DNA from 2 places in the Cellulomonas algicola genome. Region 1 is predicted to be linked to the other one. Evidence: riboswitches for the same ligand, from Rfam matches in the RefSeq annotation. Region 1 holds a riboswitch; the other holds the start of a gene.

Region 1 (3,753 bases):
CGAAGAACAGCTCCTCGGCGACCCAGCCACCCATCGCGATCTGCACGAGCGCCCGCAGGTCGCCCTGCGACCGCGTCCAGACCTCCTCGCAGTCGCCGTGCGCGAGCAGCCCGAGCGCCTCGCCGCGGCGGATGATCGTCAGCACCTCGAGCGACCGGTTCGGGGCGACGAGCCACGCGGTCACCGCGTGCCCGGCCTCGTGCGTGGCGATGAGCTCCTGCTCGGCGCGCGTGTACCGGACGGGCTGGCCGATGCCGACCATCTCGGTGATGCGGGCGGTCTCGACGTCCTGGAACGACATCGTGAGCGAGCCGCGGCGCAGGGCGTTCACGAGCGCCTCGTCGAGCAGGTGCTCGATCATCACGGGCGTCCAGCCGTTCGTCGACGCCGCCACGCGGTCGCGGGCGACCGGGTCGTCGAGCTCCGCGTCGTGCGCGCGGCGTGCGAGGAAGTGGTCGACGAGCGCGCGACGGCCGTGCGCGTCGGGCGCGGCGAACATGAGCCGGCGGTCGAACCGGCCGGGCCGCAGCAGCGCGGGGTCGAGCGAGTCGGCGCGGTTCGTCGCCGCGATCAGCAGGATCGGTGCGCGTCCGGGGCGGCGCTGGCGGATCTGGCGCGTCGCGGGGAGGAACAGGTTCACCGCGGCGACCAGCCGGTTGTACGCCTTGTCGCCGCCCGTGGGCTCGTCGAACGACTGCATCTGCACGAGGAGCTCGTTGACGACGCCGCCCGTGCCCTCGCTCATCATCGCGTTCGTCACGAGGCCCGGCGCACCGGCGGACGCCGCACCGACGAGGGTCCGCGACGACGACGCCCCGAGCATCCCGCCGCGGCGCAGCGCGATCGCGTCGATCTCCTCGATGAACCCGATCGCCCCGCCCTCGGTGCGGGCCGCGCGGCGCAGCGCCCGGAAGTACGCACGGATCTTGCGGGCCGTGGCGCCGTAGTACATCGACTGGAACGACGTCGCCGACACGAACAGGAACGGCACGCCCGCCTCGGCGGCCATCGCCTTCGCGGTCATCGTCTTGCCGGTGCCCGGCGCCCCCTCGAACAGCAGGCCGCGCCGCGGGGTGCCGCCCATCTGGTCGGCGAACTGGCGGTGCGTCTGGAACAGGTCGATCGAGCGGCGCACGTCCTCCTTCACCGGGTCGATCCCGATGACGTCGTCGAGCCGCACGTCGACCTGCTCGGGCCGGTAGGTGAGGTGCGGCGACCGCGCGGACCCGACCTGCGTGCCGACGAGCAGGAGCAGCATCGCGCCGAAGAACAGGACCGGGACGAGGACCAGCGGGTCGACCGCCGGGAGCGACGGGAGCGGGTCGCGGCCCAGCAGCGCGCTCACGATCACGTACGCCTCGGCCGCCAGCACGACGGCCGCGAGCCGGTACACGCGACGGCGACGCATGCGCTCGCGGTCGAGCGCGATGTCGTGCGCACCCTTGCGGATCGGGGAGACCAGCTCGTCCTCGTGCATGCGTCCGCCTTCCGTCGGCTCGGTCGCTCCATCGTCAGCGCACGTGGGAGGCCCGGCAACATCGGACATACCGGACCACCCGAACGGACCAACCGGACGAACCGCGCGGTGCGGCCCGCTGTCAGGCGTCGGCGCGCAGGGTGCGGCGCAGCGCCTCGACCTCGAGCGGCGTGAGCCCGAGCCCGTCGGCGAGGTACCCGTCGAACGACCCGAACCGGGCCTCGACGGTGTCGAGCGCGGCCCGCAGGTAGTCCTCGCGCACCTCGAGGAACGGAGAGACGAGGGCGGGGTCGCCACCCGCGGCCTCGAGCTGCGCGAGCAGCGGCGCGAACGTCGCCCGGACCGCCGGGTTGACCGCGAGGAACTCGTCCGTCGCGCCGTCCTCGTCGACGCCGGCCGCGAGCAGCAGCACGGTCGCGGCCCATCCCGTGCGGTCCTTGCCCGCCGTGCAGTGGAACAGCACAGGCGTGCCCTGCGCGTCGATGACGGTGCGCGCGAACGTCGCGTAGCCCGCGAGCGCCGCCGGCGACGACACGAGCCGCCGGTAGGTGGCGCGCATCTGCTCGGCGACGTCCATGCCGTCGAGCGTCTCGAGCAGCACCGCGGGACGGGTGAGCAGCGTGGCCGCCTGCGCGGCGGCGTTCCCGGGGAGGTCGGCGAGCACGTCGAGCTCGACGAGCCGCGCACCCGTGGGCACCCGCTCGGGCCGGGCCTCGCGCTCGGCGGCGGTGCGCAGGTCGACGACGGTGCGCACACCGAGCGCGGTGAGCACGGGGTCGTCGGGGACGCCGTCCGACGTGAGCTCGGCCGAGCGGAACGCGACGCCGCGCGCGACGGTCCCGCCGTCCGCGGTCGGGCGGCCGCCGAGGTCGCGCAGGTTGGTCACGGCGGTCGCGGGGAGCGCGTGCGGGTCGACGACGTCCGTCATGCGGCGATCGTGGCACGGCGGCGACGAGCGGGCGACGCCTCCCCGGTGGGCTGCGGCCGTGCGAAATCCCGACTGGTCTTGTCCGCATATCGAGAAGACGTCCCCCGACCCCTTGCCGCCGCCGCGACCGCTGGTAGAAACCGCGGCCAGGTCACGAGCACCAGCACGCAAGCCCCGGCTCGCTGGTCAGCAACCCCTCCACGACGGGGTGCTCCGGGAGATGACCAGGCCGCACCACCCGGTGCGGCAAGCGTGAACGTGAAGGAGCCGCACCGTGAGCCACCCGACCGGTCCGAGCGTCGTCGCCCTCGTGGGCAACCCGCGCCCGGCCTCCCGCACCCGCAGCACCGCCGAGCACGTCGCCGGCCGCCTGCTGCCGCACCTCGGCGCCGACCCTGCCGGCCCCACCACCGCCGGCGTGACGACCGTCGACCTGGCCGACGTCGCGGGCGAGCTGTTCGCGCCCGCGCGTCCGGCCGCCGACGCCGCGCTGCGGACCGTCGCCGCTGCGGGCGTCCTCGTCGTCGCGACGCCCGTCTACAAGGCGTCGTACACCGGGCTGCTCAAGGCGTTCCTCGACGGGTACGGCCCCGACGGGCTCGCGGGGGTCGTCGCGGTCCCGCTGGTCGTCACCGGCTCGCCCGCGCACGCGCTCGTCGGCGAGGTGCACCTGCGGCCGCTGCTCGTCGAGCTCGGTGCGACCGTCCCGACGCGCGCGCTCGTCGTCACCGAGGCCGACCTGCGGGACCCCGCGGCGCTCGACGCAGTCGTCGACCGCTGGCTCGACCGGGCCGCCGAACCGCTGCGCCGCGCCGTCCGCGACGCGGCCGACCTCGCGGAGGCGCTGCGATGACCGCCGAGATCCTGCGCGCGCTCGACGCCGACCTCGTCCAGCAGGACGAGGAGCAGCTCACGCCCGACGCGTACAAGGAGGTGTTCCGCCGGCACCCCGCGGGCGTCGCGGTCGTGACCCTCACCGACGGCGACCGGCTCGTCGGCTTCACCGCGACGTCCGTCATCTCCGTGTCCGCCGCGCCGCCGCTGCTGGCCTTCTCGCTCGCGTCGACGTCGTCGTCCTGGCCCGCCGTCTCCCAGGCCCGGTCGCTCGCGATCAGCTTCCTGTCCGGCGCGCAGGACGACGTGTCCGCCCGGTTCGCGACCAGCGGCATCGACCGGTTCGCCGCAGGCGGCTGGACCGCGTTGCCGACCGGCGAGCCCGTGATCGAGGGCGCCGTGTCGTGGGTGCGCGGGCGCGTCGTGCAGCGCACACCCGTCGGTGGGTCCTACCTGGTGTCGGTTCGCGCGCTCGCGCACGGCACGACCGACGAGGTCGCCCCGCTCGTCTACC
Region 2 (3,753 bases), on a different contig from region 1:
GGCCGCGCGTGATGTCGGCGTTGTCGACGTCGGGCTCGACGTCCGGCAGCGGCCCCTCGGGGTCGTAGGACGTGAGGTCGACGCCCCACACCTGCTCGAGGAACGCGATCGCGCCCGGTCCGGAGACCTGCTGGCGCCGGATGACGCGCGCCCGCTCCTGTGCGTCCGCGAGGGTGTCGCCGAGCACGACGGTCGTCGCGGGCAGGATCTTCAGCGACTCCTCGGTGCGCCCGAGCGCGGCGAGGCGGCCCTTGACGTCGCGGTAGAACGCCTGGCCGTCCTCGAACGTCGAGTGCATCGAGAAGACGACGTCGGCGGTGGCCGCCGCGAAGTCGCGCCCGTCGGCCGAGTCGCCGGCCTGGAACAGGACCGGGTGCCCCTGGGGCCCGCGCGGCGTCGGGAACGTGCCGCGCACCCGGAAGTGCGGCCCTGCGTGCTCGACGTCCCGGACGGCGCCGTCGCGTAGGAACGCGCCGGCGGCCCGGTCGCCGAGCACGGCGTCGTCGTCCCACGAGTCCCACAGCGCGCGGGCGACCGCGACGAGCTCGGCGGCCCGCTCGTACCGCTCGGCGTAGGGCAGGAACCCGCCGCGGCGGAAGTTCGCGCCGGTGAACGCGTCCGACGACGTCACGAGGTTCCATGCGGCACGGCCGCCGGACAGGACGTCGAGCGTCGCGAACTGCCGGGCGATCTCCCACGGCTCGTTGAACGTCGTGTTGATGGTGCCGACCAGGCCGAGCCGGTCGGTGACGGCCGCGAGCGCGGCGAGCACGGGCAGCGTGTCAGGGCGCCCGACGACGTCGAGGTCGAAGATCTCCCCCTTGTGCTCGCGCAGGCGCAGGCCCTCGGCGAGGAAGAAGAAGTCGAGGCGGGCGTCCTCGGCCTTGCGGGCGAGGTGCTCGAACGACGCGAAGTCGATCTGGCTGCCGGAGTCGGGCTCGGTCCACACCGTGGTGCTGTTGACACCCGGGAAGTGCGCGCCGAGGTGGATCTGCTTGCGGGGGCGGTTCGTCATGGTCGGCGGCTCAGGCGATCGCGGTCGCGTAGCGGCTGACGGGGCGCGCCAGGCCGAGCGTGTCGCGGAACGTCGTGCCCGGGTAGGACTCACGGAACACGCCCGCTGCGCGCAGCAGCGGCACGACCTCGTCGGCGATGCCGTCGACGTCGGTGTGCAGCGCGGCGGGCCGCAGCGTGAAGCCGTCGACCGCGCCGGTCGTCGTCCAGTCCTCGATCGTCGCGGCGAGGTCCGCCGCGGTCCCGACGTGCGCGGCACCCTCGTGCGTGCGCCGCCCGGGGGCCGTCAGCGCGTCGAGCAGCGCGAGCCGCTCGCGGGCGGCGTGCTCGGTCCCGCCGAGGACCACGAACAGGTCGGCCACCACGCGGAGCTCGTCGGGGTCGCGCCCGACGGCGGCCGCAGCGGCCCGGATCTCGGCGCGCTGGAGCGCGGCGTCGCCGCGGTCGGCGGGGCGGATGCGCACGACGTCGGCGCGGTGCGCGGCGAGCGCGAACGACGACGAGGACCCGACGCGCACGACGACGGGCGGCTGGCCCTGCGGCGAGCGCGGCGTGATCGACGAGCCGCGCACGGCGAACCGCACGCCGTCGTGGTCGATGCGGTGGATCTTCTCGCGGTCGACGAACCGGCCGGTCGGGACGTCGCGGATCTCGGCGTCGTCCTCCCAGCTGTCCCAGAGCTTGCGCACGACGTCGACGGCCTCGTCGGCCTCGGCGACCGCGTCGGCCTCGTCCTGCGCGGGCTTGCGGCCGAACGCGGCGGCGACCTCGTCGGTCGTGGACCAGCCGACCTGCCAGGCGGCGCGACCGCGGCTCACGTGGTCGATCGTCTGGATCGCCTTGGCGACGTGGAACGGCTCGGTGTGCGTGGTGTCGACGGTCGCGACGAGCCCGATCCCGGAGCTGCGCGGGGCGAGCCGGGCGGAGACGAGCGCGGCGTCGAGCCGGCCGCGCAGCGTCGTGTTGCGGCTGGTGTGCAGCGCGAACGCGTCGTCGAACAGGACGTAGTCGAGCGTGGCGCGCTGCGCGGTCGCGACGAGCTGGCCGAGGCGCTCGGGGTCGAACAGGCGGTGCGGCTCGGAGCCGGTCGCGCGCCACGCCTCGGGGTGCGCGCCGGCGTCGGAGAGGTCGAGGCCGAGGTGGGTGCGGGGGGTCACGGTCATGGTGCGGGTCCGTCTCTGGGGTGCACGGCGGTTGCGGGCGCGCCGAGGGCGCGTCCGTGCCGGGACGTGGCGGTGGGGTGGGACGAGACGCCCGCGTCAGCGGGCGGCGGGGTCGGGGCGCGACGGGCTCCGACCGACGGTGCGGCGAGCGCGGGTGTCAGCGCGTGCGACAGGAGCGCAGGGGGCGACAGCGACACGTCAGGACGGCTGCGCGTCCAGGGGCTCGCCCGCTCATCGCTCTCTCCTCACGGCAGGCCGTGGGCCTGCGTCCGCGCCGTTGCCGTGGGCGGTGCGCTCACGGCCTGGTCGTCACCCGGGGCACCCCGCCGCGCGGGAGGGTTGCCGTCCAGCGAGCCGGGGCTTGGTGCTGGAGCTCATGACCCCGAGGTCTGGTGACCCCGGTGACGAGCACACTAGAAATCCCGACTGGATAGGTCAAGTATCGCCGCCGGTCGTTCTCGCATGCTGGACATCGATGTCCACCATGCGCACGTCGCGGTGCCACACTGCCCGGCATGTCCACACCCGAGCCGCACGCCTTCGCCGCCGCCTGGGTGGCCGCTTGGAACGCGCACGACGTCGAGACCGTCCTGGACCACTTCGCGGACGACGTCGTGTTCACCTCGCCCTTCGCCGCCCGGCTCCTGCCCGCGACGCAGGGGGTCCTGCGCGGCAAGGACGCCCTGCGGGCCTACTGGACGGAAGGCCTCCGACGGGTCCCTGACCTGCGGTTCTCCGTCGAACGCGTGCACGCCGGCGTCGACGTGCTCGTCCTCGGCTACCGCAACCAGTCGGGCGGCGTGGTCGACGAGGTCCTGCGCTTCGTCGACGGGCTCGTGGTCGAGGGGCACGGCACCTACCTCGTCGACCCGCCCACCGCGCAGGCGGGCGTCTGACGCAGGACTTCTCACCCCGCGTACCACCGTTCGCACAGGCCCGCCCGACGTGCGGCGCGCCCCTGGTCGCACGACCATGAAGGAGTTGCGACTGGAGAACCGCGGTCGTGGACGTCCGGCGGCCAACCCCGGCCACCGGGTCGAGAGAGGCAGTCAGATGGCTCTGTGGCTCATCCTCATCATCGCCGGCGTGGTGATGATCGTCCTCGGCGTCGCCGTCGAGGCCGCGAAGGTCCTGCTGTGGATCGGCATCATCCTGCTCGTCGTCAGCCTCATCGGCTGGCTCGTCGGCAGAGGGCGTCGCGCCGTCTGACTCCCCCGCACACGACAGCCCTCACGAGAGGAGAGACCCATGGGTCTGGACGACAAGATCGAGCACGCCGCCGAAGAGGCGAAGGGCAAGGTCAAGGAGGGCGCCGGCCGCGCGAGCGGCAACGAGCGCCTCGAGGCCGAGGGCCAGGCGGACCAGGCGTCCGCCAACGTCAAGCAGGCCGGTGACAAGGCGAAGGACGCCGTCGACGACGTCAAGGACGCCTTCAAGTAGACCGCTGCACCGGCTCGGCCGGTCAGCCCCGACGGGGACGGTCCGCACGGGCCGTCCCCGTCGTCGTCCCCGCTGGTCCCGCGGCCGTCCCCGCCCGCGCCGCGCGCATCCGCAGCCCGGCGACGCACTCGACCAC

The links. A riboswitch is a leader RNA that binds a small molecule or an ion and turns the genes downstream of it on or off. The one in region 1 is predicted to bind S-adenosylmethionine.
Region 2: linked by a shared signal. The riboswitch ahead of KOV94_RS13420 (LLM class flavin-dependent oxidoreductase) and the one ahead of KOV94_RS00315 (NADPH-dependent FMN reductase) in region 1 are both predicted to bind S-adenosylmethionine.

Annotation. Positions count from the first base shown of each region.
Region 1 is NZ_JAHKSJ010000002.1:54,943-58,695, reverse strand. Features, by position in the region: gene KOV94_RS00325 (AAA family ATPase) at 1-1,477, opposite strand, end outside; gene KOV94_RS00320 (tyrosine-protein phosphatase) at 1,599-2,405, opposite strand; SAM riboswitch class IV at 2,555-2,664, shown strand; gene KOV94_RS00315 (NADPH-dependent FMN reductase) at 2,680-3,258, shown strand; gene KOV94_RS00310 (flavin reductase family protein) at 3,255-3,753, shown strand, end outside.
Region 2 is NZ_JAHKSJ010000017.1:6,219-9,971, reverse strand. Features, by position in the region: gene KOV94_RS13425 (NtaA/DmoA family FMN-dependent monooxygenase) at 1-1,015, opposite strand, end outside; gene KOV94_RS13420 (LLM class flavin-dependent oxidoreductase) at 1,026-2,177, opposite strand; SAM riboswitch class IV at 2,446-2,559, opposite strand; gene KOV94_RS13415 (nuclear transport factor 2 family protein) at 2,693-3,073, shown strand; gene KOV94_RS13410 (DUF4175 domain-containing protein) at 3,231-3,386, shown strand; gene KOV94_RS13405 (CsbD family protein) at 3,426-3,617, shown strand; gene KOV94_RS13400 (hypothetical protein) at 3,640-3,753, opposite strand, start outside.